2 regions of the Bradyrhizobium sp. ma5 genome follow, and region 2 is predicted to be linked to the other one. Evidence: predicted binding sites of a transcription regulator. Region 2 holds the regulator's gene; the other holds the start of a gene.
What was found. Region 2 encodes PhoB, which activates phosphate uptake and scavenging genes when phosphate is short. Its sites were predicted from a motif close to TGTCATNNANCTGTCAT; they were not measured.
Positions count from the first base shown of each region.

Region 1: a site for PhoB is predicted at 2,373-2,389, ahead of ACE103_RS25985 (Orn/Lys/Arg decarboxylase N-terminal domain-containing protein). Genes of this name have one in related genera too.

Region 1 is NZ_CP170156.1:5,553,011-5,559,045, forward strand. Features, by position in the region: gene ACE103_RS25970 (lipopolysaccharide assembly protein LapB) at 1-563, shown strand, start outside; gene ACE103_RS25975 (cupin domain-containing protein) at 654-1,076, shown strand; gene ACE103_RS25980 (acyl-CoA dehydrogenase family protein) at 1,114-2,256, opposite strand; gene ACE103_RS25985 (Orn/Lys/Arg decarboxylase N-terminal domain-containing protein) at 2,433-4,790, shown strand; gene ACE103_RS25990 (GNAT family N-acetyltransferase) at 4,809-5,369, shown strand; gene ACE103_RS25995 (dodecin) at 5,661-5,882, opposite strand.
Region 2 is NZ_CP170156.1:785,303-795,882, reverse strand. Features, by position in the region: gene ACE103_RS03650 (signal transduction histidine kinase) at 1-260, shown strand, start outside; gene ACE103_RS03645 (hypothetical protein) at 283-513, shown strand; gene ACE103_RS03640 (Hsp33 family molecular chaperone) at 551-1,552, opposite strand; gene argF (ornithine carbamoyltransferase) at 1,748-2,674, opposite strand; gene ACE103_RS03630 (aspartate aminotransferase family protein) at 2,674-3,879, opposite strand; gene ACE103_RS03625 (GcrA family cell cycle regulator) at 4,375-4,887, shown strand; gene phoB (phosphate regulon transcriptional regulator PhoB) at 5,123-5,833, opposite strand; gene phoU (phosphate signaling complex protein PhoU) at 5,964-6,680, opposite strand; gene pstB (phosphate ABC transporter ATP-binding protein PstB) at 6,692-7,510, opposite strand; gene pstA (phosphate ABC transporter permease PstA) at 7,507-8,352, opposite strand; gene pstC (phosphate ABC transporter permease subunit PstC) at 8,357-9,346, opposite strand; gene pstS (phosphate ABC transporter substrate-binding protein PstS) at 9,576-10,580, opposite strand, start outside.

The sequences.
Region 1 (6,035 bases), 4.3 Mb from region 2:
CTATCGTCCTGTTCCCACCGCACACCGCCATCGCCGCCGGCGGAGGTGGTGGCGGCGGTGGAGGCGCAGGCGGCGGAGAGCTCTACGGGTCGAGCTACAGCACTCCCACGCCGGCCTATCCTCAGGACAAGGGCAGAAAGACCACGCACAAGATCAAGAAGCCGATCAAGCAATCCGGCTTCGACGATCCGGCATTCCGCGACGGCTATCGCGCGGCCTATGCGACGATCTACGAACGCAACGACTACGCCGCCGCGATCGATCAGCTGCACGCGCTCGACCGCGACGATCACCCGAACGTCGCCAACCTGATCGGCTATTCCTATCGCAAGCTCGGCGACTACAAGCAGTCGCAGGTCTGGTACGAGCGCGCGCTGAAGGCCGATCCGAACCACGTGCTGACGTGGAACTACTACGGCCTCTGGCAGATCGAACAGGGCAACCGCGATCAGGCGCAGTATCATCTGCAGCGGATCGCCGAGATCTGCGGCACCGACTGCGAGGAGTATCGGACGCTGGCGGCGGCGCTGGAGAAGCCGCCGGGTACGAACCTCGTCTACTGAGCGCGCTTCGCGCGTCCGAACGGTACAGGCCGTTGGCTTCCTGCGGCCCCGTCCGCTATCGTGGGCTCGCAAACCATTTGCGAGTCCGTCATGCCCGACCTGATCGATTTCGGCACGTTGCAGCTCAAATTCCTGCAGAGCAAGGAGACCACCGGCGGCAGCGTCGATCTGTTCGAGATGACGCTGCAACCGAACGCCCGGATGCCGATCCCGCACTATCATGAGAGCTGGGACGAGACGATTTACGGGCTTTCGGGGGTCTCGACCTGGCGGGTCGACGGCAAGGAGATCGACATCGGGCCCGGCGAATCGGTGTTCATCAAGCGTGGTGTCGTGCACGGCTTCACCAATCGCTCGAACGGTCCGGCGACCTGCCTCTGCCTGCTGAGCCCCGGCGCGCTCGGACCGCAATATTTCAAGGACATGGCGGCGCTGATGGCGGGGGGTGCCCCCGATCCAGCCAGGATGAAAGAGACGATGCTGCGCTACGGCCTGGTGCCGGTCGCCTCCTGACCGCTCGGCGAGAGGCTTGCACCGCCGACGGCCCTGCTCAAAACCGGGTCGTGCCGAGCGGCAGACCGAGCTTTACGCGGCCCACCAGCCCGTAGCTGATCGGGGTCATCGCGACATGCTTGATCGCAGCCTGGACGTCGCGGATCGATCGCTCAAGCGTACCGGTCTCCAAGATCGCGGCGGTGCCGGCGGCCGCCGCGATCATCTCGACGACGCGCGCGGCGGTTTCGCCAGCATTGGCGCAGGCGATCCGGTGCAGCAGCCTTGCTTCAATCAGCCGCTCGCCTCCGGCCTCGCTCGCCGCCATCAGCTCCGTCATGTCCTCGACCAGCAGCGCCCGCGCCGAGCGCAGCGCCGCTTCGGCGCGGCCGACCATCGCCTGCACCAGTTCGCCGTCGCGGAGCTGGCCGCCGCCACCGAGCCTCGGCTTCTTGCCCGCGAGCGCGATGAAGGCGTCGAGCGCGCCGCGCGCGATCCCGAGCGGCACCACCGAGACCGTCCAGGAGAACGCCGCCAGACCCGGCATGCGGTACGGGATGCCCGGCTGGGTCGGCTTGAAGTCGACCAGCGGATGGGTGTGGCTGGCAGGCACGAAGCAATCCTGCATCTCGAAGTCGCAGCTTCCGGTGGCGCGCAATCCGGACACGAACCAGGTGTCGTGGAGGCGGACGTCGGCGCGATCGACGTAGCAGCAGATCGGCGGGCCATCCTTGCCGTCGGGACTCTTTACGCTCGCGAGCCCCATGAACCTGGTGGCGTGCGGCGCACCGCTGCCGAACGGCCAACGCCCGCTGATCCGATAGCCGCCCTCGACTTCCACTGCCGTCCCGATCGCCCCGGTGGCGCTCGCGATGAACGCCAGTGGATCGGCGAACCAGCCCCGCACCACGTCTTCCGGCAGGTAGCCGCCGGCCCGGCTCATGCCGCCGCCATTGCCGACCAGCCAGCCGACCGAACCGTCGAGCGCGGCCGCCGCCTCCACGATCGTCATGAAGTCGAGCGGCGAGAATTCCGGCCCGCCCAGCGCCTTCGGCAAATACAGCCGAAACATTCCGGCCTCGGCCAGGGCGCGGACTACGGCGTCGGGAAGCCGGCGCTCACGGTCGAAATCCGCCCGTTGCTCGGCAATCAGCGGGGCCAGCCGCTCGAGCGCGGCCAAATGGCCCGCAACAATGGGCAAGTCAGGATCTTGGGCAGGCTGGGGCATGACGCCTTCCTTTTGCGAAAGCTGGCAATTTCGGGAGTTTCACCGCGGAGACGCGGATTTGGCCATGGCGCCTGGCGTCGCAGAGGGATTGTCATCTCTTTGTCATGAATTGTGCAGACAGGTTCAGCGGACCAGTTTCGGGGACATGCATGGACTATTTCAAACGCTTCAACTTCCTGTTCGCGGCGCCGGTTTTCGAGGCCGACGACCTCGAAGGCATCCGCTTCAACCAGATCATCGCCGAAATCGAGCGCTCCGGCTTCGAAGTGGTCCGCGCCCGCAAGCTGGAAGATGCCGAAATCGCGGTACAGACCGATGCGGCGATCGGCTGCATGGTGGTCGACTGGGGCAAGAAGGGTCTCGAGGGCAAGACCGCGGCGCTGATCAACCTGATGCGCCGGCGCGGCCTCGACTTCCCGATCCTCCTGCTGATCCGCCGCAAGCGGTTCGAGGACCTGCCGGTCGAGGTGCTCGATTTCATCGACGGCTATGTGTTCCTGTCCGAGGAAACCCCCTCCTTCATCGCCAAGAACCTGATCTCCAGGCTGAAGCAGTATGCCGAGAACCTGAAGACGCCGTTCTTCGGCGCGCTGGTCGACTATGCCGAGGAAGGCAACCAGCTCTGGACCTGCCCGGGCCACAATGGCGGCGTGTTCTACAGCCGCAGCCCGATCGGCCGGGTGTTCGTCGAGCATCTCGGCGAGGCCGTGTTCCGCGACGACCTCGACAATTCCGTGCTCGACCTCGGCGACCTCCTCACCCATGAGGGGCCGGCACTGCGGGCGCAGAAAGAAGCCGCCAAGATCTTCGGCGCCGAGAAGACCTATTTCGTGCTCAACGGCACCTCGACCTCCAACAAGGTCGCGCTCGGCTCGCTGGTCACCGACGGCGACCTCGTGCTGTTCGACCGCAACAACCACAAGGCCGCCCATCACGGCGCGCTTCTGATCGGCGGCGGCATCCCGGTCTATGTGCCGACGGTGCGCAACGCCTGGGGCCTGATCGGTCCGATGCGCTGGGACCTGCTCGACGAGGGCACGCTGCGCGACCAGATCCGCAAGCACCCGCTGGTCAAGGACGAGAATGCCTGGAAGAAGGAGCGTCCGTTCCGCGTCGCCGTGGTCGAGCAGTGCACCTATGACGGCACCATCCACTCCGCCGAGATGATCCTGAAGCGGATCGGCCATCTCTGCGACTACATCCTGTTCGACGAGGCCTGGGCCGGCTTCATGAAATTCCACCCGATTTATTCGGGGCGTTTCGCGATGGGGCTTGCCAATCTCGGCCCCGAGGCGCCCGGCATCATCGCCACCCAATCGACCCACAAGCAGCTCGCGAGCTTCTCGCAGGCCTCGCAGATCCACATCCGCGACCGCCACATCAAGGGCCAGAAACGCCGGGTCGAGCATCGCCGCTTCAACGAAAGCTTCATGCAGCACGCCTCGACCTCGCCGTTCTATCCGATCTTCGCCTCGCTCGACGTCGGCGCGCAGATGATGAAGGGCCGCTCCGGCGAAGTGTTGTGGGACGATACGATCCGGCTCGGCATCGAGCTGCGCAAGAAGATCCGCGCGGTGAAGCGCGAGTTCGAGGAGAAGGAGACGCGGGTCGAGCGGCGCTGGTTCTTCGAGCCGTTCGTGCCGGACCGCGTGATGATCCCCGACGTCGCGCGCGAAGGCGGTGTGCACAATGTCGCCTGGGAGACGATCTCGACCGATCAGCTCGCGACCAATCCGTCCTACTGGCAGCTCAGCCCCGGCCAAACCTGGCACGGCTTCCCCGAGCTGACGGAAGGCTTTGCGATGACCGACCCGAACAAGCTCACGCTGCTGACGCCGGGCTTCGATCACGCCACCGGCGCCTATGCCGATCACGGCATCCCCGCACCGGTCGTGGCGCAATATCTGCGCGAGAACCAGATCGTCGCCGAGAAGAACGACCTCAACTCCCTGCTGTTCCTGCTGACGCCCGGCGTCGAGGCCAGCAAGGCCGGCACGCTGGTGTCCGGGCTCGTCGCCTTCAAGAAGCTGCACGACGACAACGCGCTGGTCGAGGACGTCATCCCCGAATTCTTCCGCCGCCGCCCGCAACGCTACACCGGCGTGCGGCTGCGCGACCTCTGCGGGGACATGCACCGCTTCTTCCGCGACGGCGGCGTCAGCACGCTGCAGGCCAAGCAGTTCCTGCCTGAGCATCTGCCCGAGATCGCGATGTCGCCGCGCCAGGCGGCGCAATATCTGATCCGCAACGACGTCGACTATCTGCCGATCGACCAGATCTTCGGCCGCATCGCCGCGACGCCGTTCGTGGTCTATCCACCCGGCATCGCCACCATCGTGCCCGGCGAGCGGCTGTCGGAACGCAGCAAGCCGATGATCGATTACCTCAAGATGTTCGAGGCGAGCTTCAATGCGTTCCCGGGCTTCGAGGTCGAGGTCCAGGGCATCTACAAGGAGATCGACGAGGCGGGCCGCGTCCGCTTCTACACCTATGTCGTGTCCGAATAGGCCAGCGGACGCAACACAATGGAGAATGATCACAAGATCACCGTCCGCCCCTCGCGCGACAGCGACGTCGATGCGATGCTGTCGATCTACCGCTATCACATCCGCCACGGCATCGAGGAAAGCGTCGACGATTCCGGCACGCCGGAGCCCGACGACCTGCGCGACCGCCGCAAGAATTTGCGCAACACCCGCCTGCCGCACCTGGTCGCGCTGTGCGACGGCGAGGTGGTCGGCTATGCCTATGTGGTCCAGTTCCGCAAGCGCCCGGCCTATCGCTACACGGTGAAGCATTCGATCTATATTCACCACAGCTTCACCGGCAAGGGCGTCGGCGGCCGGCTGCTGCAGGAATTGGTCGACACTTGCGCGGCGGCCGGCTTCCGCCAGATGATCGGCTACATCGACAGCGACAACGCCGCGTCGCTGGCGCTGCACGAGCGGTTCGGCTTCGCGCGCGTCGGCCATCTGCCCGGCGTCGCCTATCGCTACGGCCGCTGGTCCGACACCGTGATGGTGCAACGCTCGCTCGCCGCCGGCGCCACCGCCCCGCCCCCACCCGCGCCGCTGTCGCGGCGGTGATCGGGGATGGGGGCACCGCTCTTTCCATTCGTCGTCCCGGCGAAGGCCGGGACCCATAACCACAGGATTGGGTTGGTGAGGAAAGCTGTGCCCCAGCGTCGTGCAACAATCACCTTCGGTGGTGATGGGTCCCGGCCTACGCCGACGACACTGAATTTGTCGCACCATCTGCGAGCCAGAATTTGCTGAGTTGCCCGTCGGGCCGTTTTGTCGCAGCCCGGCATTCCCCAGCGCGCAATTGCGCACCTGAGGGCGGCGCGAAGCGCCGAACCCGGAATGACGAGGAGGTGCCTACTCCAGCGTAAACCCGACCCGCAGCGCCACCTGGTAGTGGCGGACCTTGCCGTCTTCGATGTGGCCCCGGGTCTGCACGACCTCGAACCATTTCATTTCCCGGATCGTCTTCGAGGCACGGGTGACGGCGTTCTCGATCGCCGCCTCGATGCTCTTGTCCGATGATCCGACCAGTTCGAGGATCTTGTAGACGTGGTCCTTGTCGTGCGTGGTGGGCATGTCGACCTCCTTGGGTGGATGCGCGATCCGGACAATTTGCACTCCGATCCGGACAGTCCGTCGTCCGGTACGGGCTGTCGTCAAACCACGAATGCTGCGCGGCAACACGCCGGTTGACTTGAATCAACGTGTTGCAGCGCCTTTGGTGCCAGC
Region 2 (10,580 bases):
TGGACGTCTGGGCCGAGTCCGTCGAGCACCGCGGCGGACATCAGAGCCTGTTCCGCGATCAATACAACGCGCTCGGCAGGCTGAACCTAGCGGCGATCGAGCGGATCGTCGGTGCGAAATACCAACGCGGTGCGGCGTTCAACCGTCAGCATCCCTATGTCGAGGTACTGTTCTCGGACATCACCGACAGCGGGGAGGCCTTGAATCTGAGCGGGCTCGTGCGCGAGATCCTGCCGCCCGCGTTTCACCGGCTGAGTTGAGATCGATCCAGGAGGAATTCCCATGACGAAGAAATCCCTGCTCTCCATTGACGAACCCGAGTTGAAGAAGCCGCTGCGCGCCGACCGGCCTCCTACCGAAGGTTTCGTGATCATTGTCGACAAGCAGTTCAAGTCGGAGTTCGACAGCGCCGAGGCTGCTGAAACCTCTGGCCGACAACTGAAGGCGGCTTATCCGATGCTTCAGATCGAAATCTATGACGCCGCCAGCCAGACCCGCACCTTGCTGAGCTGACAGGCCTGGTTGCCGGGCCTCGTGGTCGGCTTTCCGCCTACTCGACGCCGGCTTCCTGCGGCGTGAATTCATACACCGACGAGCAGAACTCGCAGGTGACGACGACCTTGCCGTCCTTGACCATCTCGGCGCGATCGTTCGGCGCAAAGCTCTTCAGCATCGACGACACCGCATCGCGCGAGCAGGAGCACTGCGCGCGCAGCGGTTGCGGGTTGAAGACGCGCACGCCGCGCTCGTGGAACAGGCGGTACAACAGCCGCTCGCCGGAGAGATCGGGATCGATCAGTTCGACGTCTTCGACAGTTGAGATCAACGACTGTCCCTCGACCCACGCATCGTCATCCGGCACGCTGTGCGTGGCCGTGCCCTCCGGCGCATCGCCGGGATGCAGATCGGCCTGCTTGGCGCGTTCGGGTGCCTTGGGCAGGAATTGCAGCAGGATGCCGCCGGCGCGCCAGTGCAGCTTGCCGCCTTCGCCGCCGCGCATCTCCTCGCCGACCGCGAGCCGCACCCGCGTCGGAATCTGCTCGGAGCGCAGGAAATATTCGTGGGCCGCCTCTTCCAGGCCGCCACCGTCGAGCGCGACCAGTCCCTGGTAGCGGCTGGTGTTCGAGCCCTGATCGATGGTCATCGCAAGGTGGCCCTTGCCGAGCAGCTCACCCGAGCTCTGCCCGTCCTTGAGGCGCGCCACATCGTAGCGCGCATAGGCACGCAGCCGATCGGGCGCCTGGAAATCGACGATCAGGAGCGAGACCGGACCCTCGGTCCGGGTCTGCAGAATGAAGCGGCCCTCGAACTTGACCGACGAGCCGAGCAGCGTGGTCAGCACGATGGCCTCACCCAGCAGCTTGCCGACCGCGGGCGGATAATCGTGCTTGTGCAGGATCTCGTCGAGCGCGGGGCCGAGCCGGGTTAGCCGGCCGCGCAGGTCCAGCGCACCGACCTCGAAGGCCAGCACGGCATCGTCGACAGGAACCGCCGAGGGCGCGCGAATGGGCGTCTCGGGCTCGATTTTGATGTCAGGGGATTGTGAAACCATGGCGCTCTATCTGGGGTCTCGGACCATGAAATAAAGGGGTTCACTCAACGAGAGATCGTCGTCCCGGCGAAGGCCGGGACCCATAACCACCGGATTTTGTCGCGACACAAGGCGTCTCCCCTTGTGCCTCTTTCACGGGCCGCGGCGTCTGGGTCCCGGCCTTCGCCGGGACGACAACGCCTTAGCGACCTACGCTTATGCGACTTCGTTAAAACACCAGGCCAGAATGCCCTTCTGCGCATGCAGGCGGTTTTCCGCCTCGTCGAACACCACGGATTGCGGCCCGTCGATCACCTCGTCGGTGACCTCCTCGCCGCGATGCGCGGGCAGGCAGTGCATGAACAACGCGTCCGGCTTGGCCAGCGACATCAGCTTGGCATTGACCTGATAGGGCTTCAGCACGTTGTGGCGGTGCTCGCCCTCCTTGTCGCCCATCGACACCCAGGTGTCGGTGACGACGCAGTCGGCGCCGCGCACGGCGGCTTCCGGATCGGTGCCGAGCATGATCGGCGCGCCGGTGGCCTTGATCCAGTCCCGCATCGGCTTCTTCGGCGAAAGCTCGGGCGGCGTCGCGATGTTGAGGTTGAACTTGAAGCGCTCGGCGGCGTGCACCCAGGAGGCCAGCACGTTGTTGTCGTCGCCGGTCCAGGCCACCGTCTTGCCCTCGATCGAGCCGCGATTTTCCTCATAGGTCATGAGGTCGGCCATCACCTGGCAGGGATGCGAACGCCGGGTCAGGCCGTTGATGACGGGCACGGTGGCGTGAGCGGCGAGCTCGAGCAGCGCGTCATGGTTGAGGATACGGATCATGATCGCATCGACATAGCGCGACAGCACGCGCGCGGTGTCGGCGATGGTCTCGCCGCGGCCGAGCTGCATCTCGGCGCCGGTCAGCATGATGGATTCACCGCCGAGCTGGCGCATGCCGACGTCGAACGACACCCTTGTGCGGGTCGACGGACGCTCGAAGATCATCGCCAGCGTCTTGCCTTCGAGCGGCTTCCTGCCCTTCTCATGCGCCTTCAGCTTCGCCTTCATGGCGGCTCCGGCAGTGAGCATGTTGCGCAGCTCGCCGAGCGGCAGCTCGTTGATATCGAGGAAGTGACGGACCGGCTTGCTCATTATCCGGCCGCCTTCTTCGGCTGTGCTGCCGATAGTGTCGCGCAGGCGCGCTCGAGCGAGGCGATCGACTGGTCGATCTCGGCCTCGGTGACGATCAGGGGCGCGAGGAAGCGCACGACATTGTCGCCGGCGCCGACGGTGAGCAGCTTCTCATTGCGCAGCGCGGCGATCAGATCGCCCGACGGCACCACCGCCTTGACGCCGATCAACAGGCCCTCGCCGCGCACCTCCGACAGCACGCCGGGATAGCGGTCGACCGCGGACGCGAGCTTCTGTTTGAGCAGCAGCGACATCTTCTGCACGTGCTCGAAGAAGCCGGGCTTGAGCATGACGTCAAGCACGGCATTGGCGGCGGCGACCGCGAGCGGATTGCCGCCGAAGGTCGAGCCGTGCGAGCCCGGCGCCATGCCGGCCGCAGCCTGCGCGGTCGCCAGCACCGCGCCGATCGGGAAACCGCCGCCGAGCGCCTTGGCCAGCGACATCACGTCCGGCGTGACACCGGTGCGCTTGTAGGCGAACAGCTCGCCGGTGCGGCCCATGCCGGTCTGCACCTCGTCGAAGGCGAGCAGCAGGCCGTGCTCGTCGCACAGCGCGCGCAGCGCCTTGAAGAACGCCTGCGGCGCCGAGCGCACGCCGCCCTCGCCCTGCACCGGCTCGATCAGGATGCCGGCGGTGTGGGGACCGATCGCCTTCTTCACCGCCTCGATGTCGCCGTGCGGCACCTGGTCGAAGCCGTCCATCGGCGGGCCGAAGCCTTCGAGATATTTCGCCGAGCCGGTCGCAGCCAGCGTGCCCAGCGTGCGGCCGTGGAAGGCGCCTTCGAAGGTGATGATGCGGTAGCGCTCGGGATGGCCCTTGGAGAAGTGATAGTGGCGGACCAGCTTGATCACGCCCTCCATCGCTTCCGCGCCGGAATTGCAGAAGAACACCAAGTCGGCAAAGCTCTGCTCGCACAGCCGCGCGGCCAGCACCTCGCCGTCCGGGCTCTTGAACAGGTTCGACATGTGCCAGAGCTTGGTCGCCTGCTCCTGCAGCGCCTTGACCAGATGCGGATGCGCATGTCCGAGCGCGTTCACCGCGACACCCGAGGTGAAATCGAGATAGCGGTCGCCGTTGGTTGCGATCAGCCAGGCGCCCTCGCCGCGCTCGAAGCCGAGATCGACCCGGGCGAAGACGGGGAGCAGATGCGACGAGGCGTTGGTCATGGCGTTCACTGCCGTTTTAAAGCCGTCAATTGCTGCGCGCCTTGACGCCAACGCAGCAACCGCCAGCTTCGGAAAACAAAACGGCCGCCTTTGCGGGCGGCACGTGTGGGTCATTCTATGCGGCGGCCGGTCAGTGTCAATCGCCAGGAGCCGGCCTTTGCCGGCCTTCCTGCAATGCGAAACCAGCGCAATCCGGAGCATTCCGGTGCGGTGGAAAAGCCTCATAGCAATGCTTAACTTTGTGGGAACATGTGGACGCACGGCCGCGGACTCTTGCGCCAGAGTCACGCCATATTGTAGCGTTTGGCCTGTCGGGTACGACATCTCGTGCGGCAGTACTGGACCCTCTAAGTAGCCTTCGTTCTCGCGTAAACGTTCGGGCGCAACACCGTGCCCGGCGAGGGCTAAGGGATTCTGGCCGCAGGGATATTTGTCCAGATTGGCTCGCAGCGCCGCTCCGATGAGTGGCCGGCGCCATGCGAAAGGAAGAATGTGATGACTGTATTGACATGGTCCGACGATCGCGTCGAGCAGCTGAAGAAGCTCTGGGAATCCGGCCTCTCGGCCAGCCAGATCGCGGCGGAACTTGGCAATGTGACGCGAAACGCCGTGATCGGCAAAGTGCATCGGCTCGGACTCTCCGGCCGCGCCAAGGCTCCCTCCACGGCTGCGCCGCGGCAGCGCAAGGCCCGCCCCGCCCAGCACATGATGCGGGTGGCGCGCCCGGTCTCGCGCGGCAACACCGCCCTTGCGCATGCCTTCGAGGTCGAGATGGAGCCGGATCCGATCTCCTTCGACAACGTGGTGCCGATGAGCCAGCGGCTGTCGCTGCTCGAGCTCAACGAGGCCACATGCCATTGGCCGGTCGGCGATCCCTCGAGCCCGGAATTCTTCTTCTGCGGCGGCAAGGCGCTCGGCGGCCTGCCCTATTGCGCGCACCACTCGCGCGTCGCCTATCAGCCGGCCGGCGATCGCCGCCGGCCGTCGGCGAAGCCACAGATCAAGTAAGCACTCGGGAAACTGCCTGGACTGCAAAAACAAATCCCCGCGAAAGCGGGGATTTTTTTGTGGCTCGTAGCCCGGATACATCCACCGCGTCGTCCCGGCGAAAGCCGGGACCCATACGCCGCGGCCGACGCAATCGGCAAGCGACCAGACGGCTTTCTAACAACACCCATCGTGGTTATGGGTCCCGGCTTTCGCCGGGACGACGCCGTGTTGTGGTTTGCGATCGCCTGCCAGCCTACGGCTGCGGCTCGGCCTTCGCGAAGCGATCGTCGAGCGCGTAGCCGGCGCCGCGCACGGTGCGGATCGGATCCTGCTCGCGGCCCGGATTGAGCAGCTTGCGCAGGCGGCCGATATGCACGTCGACGGTACGCTCATCGATATAGATGTCGCGGCCCCAGACGCTGTCGAGCAGCTGCTCGCGGCTGAACACGCGGCCGGGATGTTCGAGGAAGAATTCGAGCAGCCGATACTCGGTCGGACCGAGATCGATCGGACGTCCCGAGCGCGCCACGCGGCGCTTCTCGCGGTCGAGCTCGATGTCGCCATAGGTCAGCACGGTCGCAAGCCGCTCCGGGCTCGCACGACGCAGCAGGCCCTTCACCCGCGCCAGCAGTTCCGGCACCGAGAACGGCTTGACGATGTAGTCGTCGGCGCCGGTGGCAAGCCCGCGCACGCGCTCGCTCTCCTCGCCGCGCGCGGTCAGCATGATGATCGGAAGCTGCTTGGTCTCGGGCCGCGCCCGCAGGCGGCGGCACAGCTCGATGCCGGACAGGCCCGGCAGCATCCAGTCCAGCACCACGAGGTCGGGAACGCGCTCCTTCAGGCGGGTATCGGCATCGTCGCCGCGCCCCACCGTTTCGACATCGTAGCCTTCCGCATCGAGGTTGTAGCGCAACAATGTCGTCAGCGCTTCCTCGTCTTCGACTACCAGAATGCGTGCGCTCATCGGTTTAAGTTCTCTCTCTGTGATGATCCGTTGCCCAGACGCAAACCGAAACGCTTACTTTCCTGAGCACAACCCCCGCGGAAACGACTTGTCGTGAAGACAATCCGGCTCCGCGCCTGCGGATCATGTCCTAGGTACCCGGCACCGTGGTGGCAAAGTTGGTCATGTCGCCCTTCGGGCGCTTGTCGGTGATCTGCTGGCCCTCGATCATGTAGAACACCGTCTCGGCGATGTTGGTGGCGTGATCGCCGATCCGCTCGATGTTCTTGGCGCAGAACATCAGATGGATACAGAACGAGATGTTGCGCGGATCCTCCATCATGTAGGTCAAGAGCTCGCGGAACAGCGAGGTGCAGATCGCATCGACCTCCTCGTCACCCTTCCAGACGTTCATCGCCGCCGGCAGATCGTGCGCGGCATAGGCGTCGAGCACCGACTTGACCTGCGACAGCACGAGGTCGGTCATGTGCTCCAGGCCGCGGATCAGCTTCAGCGGCTGGAAATCGCTCTCCAGCGCCGCGACGCGCTTGCCCATGTTCTTGGCGAGGTCGCCGATCCGCTCGAGGTCGGTGGCGACGCGCATCGCGCTGACGATTTCGCGCAGGTCGATCGCCATCGGCTGGCGGCGGGCGATCGTCAGCACCGCGCGCTCTTCGATGACGCGCTGCAGATTGTCGATCTCGATGTCGGCGGCGACCACGCGCTTGCCGAGCGCGACGTCGCGACGGATCAGCGCGTCGACCGACTCGGTGATCATCCGCTCGACGAGGCCGCCCATCTCGGCGACCAGGCGAGTCAACTCCTGCAGGTCGCTGTCGAATGCCTTGGCGGTATGTTCAGAAGCCATCTTGTATCTCCTCAGCCGAACCGGCCGGTGATGTAATCCTGAGTCCGTCGATCGCTCGGCGAGGTGAATATCTTGTTGGTGTCGTCGAACTCGATCAGCTCGCCGAGATACATGAAGGCGGTCTTGTCGGAGACGCGCGCCGCCTGCTGCATGTTGTGGGTAACGATCGCGATCGTGTAGTCCTCTGAGAGTTCCTGGATCAGCTCCTCGACCTTGGCGGTCGAGATCGGATCGAGCGCCGAGCACGGCTCGTCGAACAGGATCACCTCGGGCCGCACCGCCACGGTGCGCGCGATGCACAGGCGCTGCTGCTGGCCGCCGGAGAGCGACAGGCCGGAGGCGTTCAGCTTGTCCTTGACCTCGTTCCACAGCGCGCCGCCGCGCAGCGCCTTCTCGACCCGATCGTCCATCTCGGACTTCGAGATCTTCTCGTAGAGGCGGATGCCGAAGGCGATGTTCTCGTAGATCGTCATCGGGAACGGCGTCGGCTTCTGGAACACCATACCGACCCGCGCGCGCAGCAAATTGAGGTCGAGCTTGGGATCGAGAATGTTGGTCTGGTCCAGCATCAGCTGGCCGACCGCGCGCTGGCCCGGATAAAGGTCGTACATCCGGTTGAAGATCCGCAGCAGGGTCGACTTGCCGCAGCCCGACGGGCCGATGAACGCCGTGACGCGGTTGGTGCCGAGCGTCAGGTTGATGTTCTTCAGCGCGTGGTGCTCGCCGTAATAGAAGTTGAGGTTGCGCACCGTGACTTTCGGCGGCGCTTCCGGCAGCGGAACCTGGGGAACGTGGCTCGCGACGGTCGTGGAGACGGAAAGCTCGGTCATTTTGTGGCCCTTTCGGCACCAAGGATACGCGCGCCGATATTCAGCGCGAGCACAGTGAAGGTGATGAGCAGCGCACCGCTCCACGCCAGCTCTTTCCAGTAGGCGTAGGGGCTCTGCACGAAGTTGTTGATGGTCACCGGCAGGTTGGCCATCGTCTTGGTCAAATCCCAGCTGAAGAACTGGTTCGACAGCGCGGTGAACAGCAGCGGCGCGGTTTCACCGGCGACACGGGCGGTCGCCAGCAGCACGCCGGTGATCAAGCCGCTACGCGCAGCACGATAAGCGATCCGCTTGATCACCAGCGAACGCGGCAGGCCGAGCGCGGAGGCTGCCTCGCGCAGCGGATTGGGCACCAGCAGCAGCATGTCTTCGGTGGTGCGCACCACGACCGGGATCACGATCACGGCGAGCGCGAGCGCACCCGCAATCGCCGAGAAGCCGCGCATCGGCACCACCACCGCACCATAGATAAACAAGCCGATGATGATCGAGGGCGCGCTGAGCAGGATGTCGTTGATGAAGCGGATCACCGAGGTGAGCTTGTCGTGCTTCCCGTATTCGGCGAGGTAGGTGCCGGCGAACAGGCCGAGCGGCGCGCCGATGCCAACGCCGATCACGGTCATGATGACCGAGCCGACAATGGCGTTGAGCAGGCCGCCGTCGGTCGAACCGGGCGGCGGCGTGTTCTGGGTGAACAGCTGCACGCTGAGGCCGGCAAGGCCGTTATAGAGCAGCGTGAACAGGATCAGCGCCAGCCAGGTGACGCCGAACAGCGCCGCACCGACACAGAGTGCGCGAATGACGATGTCGCTGCGACGGCGGGATTTGTAGATCGGGTTCATGGCGCTATTTCCCCGCCTTCTTTTCAAGCCGCATCAGCATCAGCCGGGCGCCGGCGAGCACGAAGAAGGTCAGCACGAACAGCAGGAGGCCGAGCAGGATCAGGCCGGACTGGTGCAAGCCGTCGCTCTCGGCGAATTCGCTGGCGATCGCCGCCGAGATCGTGGTGCCCGGCGCGAAGATCGACGACGAGATGCGGAACGAGTTGCCGATGATGAAGGTCACCGCCATGGTCTCGCCGAGTGCGCGGCCGAGCGCCAGCATGATGCCGCCGATCACCCCGACGCGGGTGTACGGGATCACGACGTTGCGGACGACTTCCCAGGTGGTGCAGCCCATGCCGTAGGCGGCTTCCTTCAGGACCGGCGGCACGGTCTTGAACACGTCGACCGAGATCGCGGTGATGAAGGGCAGCACCATGATCGCGAGGATCAGCGCGGCGTTGAACAGGCTGAGATAGGACGGCGGCCCTGCGAACACCGCACCCAGCACCGGGACGCCCTCGAAGATCCTGATCATGAAGGGCTGGAACGTGTTGGCCAGGAACGGGCCCAGCACGAAGAAGCCCCACATGCCGTAGATGATCGAGGGGATGCCGGCGAGCAGCTCGATGGCGATGCCGATCGGACGGCGCAGTATTTGCGGGCAGAGTTCGGTGAGGAACACGGCGATGCCGATGCCGACCGGAATGGCGATCATCATCGCGATGACGGACGTGATCAGCGTGCCGTAGATCGGGCCGAGCGCGCCGAGCACCGGCGGATCGGCCGAGGGCGCCCAGCGCTGCGTCCAGAGGAAGGCGAAGCCGTATTCCTTCATCGCCGGCCAGGCGCCGGCGATCAGCGACAGGATGATGCCGCCGAGGATCAACAGAACCGAAATCGCCGAGATCCGGGTGATCCAATAGAACGTGAGATCACCGAGCTTGAAGGCGCTGAGGGCCTTGGCGCGATCGTAAGGTCCCGCGGCTTCCATCACATCGCTCTGAACAGCCATGTCTGCCACGCCAATCCCCTCATTACTATGTGAAAGCTACGCAAACCGCTACGCCCCGAAGCGATCTTCAATGACGCATTTGACCGGGCGTCGTTCCGGCTTGCGCCACCCGGGGCGCGACCCCCGGCCCCACCCCGCGTTTCTTGCCGCGGTGATGGAGCCCGGGTCTCAATCGGTCGACCTGTGCCGCCCTTGGGAGGCGGCACAGGCCGTTTTCGAAACGTCTGACTTAGCTCTTGATGTCCGAGGACCAGGTCTTCTCGATCAGCTTGACGACCGATTCCGGCATCGGGATGTAGTCGAGCTCTTCGGCCGCCTTGCCACCCTTCTCGAAGGCGTACTTGAAGAACTTGATCGCTTCCTGCGAGGCCGCCTTGTCGGTCGAGTCCTTGTGCATCAGGATGAAGGTCGCCGCGGTGATCGGCCAGGAGGCTTCGCCCGGCTGGTCGGTCAGGATCACGTAGTAGCCGGGAGCCTTGGCCCAGTCGGCATTCGACGCAGCAGCCTGGAAGGCGGCGATGGTCGGCTGCACGGTCTTGCCGGCCTTGTTGACCAGCGCGGTGTAGGTCAGCTTGTTCTGCTTGGCATAGGCGTATTCGACATAGCCGATCGCGTTCTTGGTCTGGCTGATGTTGCCGGCAACGCCTTCGTTACCCTTGGCGCCGACGCCGACCGGCCACTCGACCGCGGTGCCGGAACCGACCTTGGACTTCCAGTCGGCGTTCGACTTGGAGAGGTAGTCGGTGAAGTTGAAGGTGGTGCCCGAACCGTCCGAACGGCGCACGACGGTGATCGCGTCGGCCGGCAGGGTCAGCTTCGGATTGAGCTTGGCGATCGCCGCGTCATTCCACTTGGTGATCTTGCCGAGATAGATGTCGCCGAGCACTTCGCCGGAGAGCACGAGATCGCCCGACTTGATGCCTTCGACGTTCACGACCGGAACGATCGCGCCCATCACCATCGGCCACTGGACGAGGCCGTCCTTCTCGAGCTGCTCGGCCTTGAGCGGCGCGTCGGTGGCGCCGAAGGTCACGGTCTTGGCCTGGATCTGCTTGATGCCGGCGCCGGAACCGATCGACTGATAGTTCAGGCCATTGCCGGTGTCCTTTTTGTAGGCATCAGCCCACTTCGAATAGATCGGGAACGGAAACGTCGCGCCCGCGCCGGTAATATCGGCAGCGAAGGCCGACGTCGAAGCGGCGATCATGCCGGCAGCGACGATTGCTTTGATGAA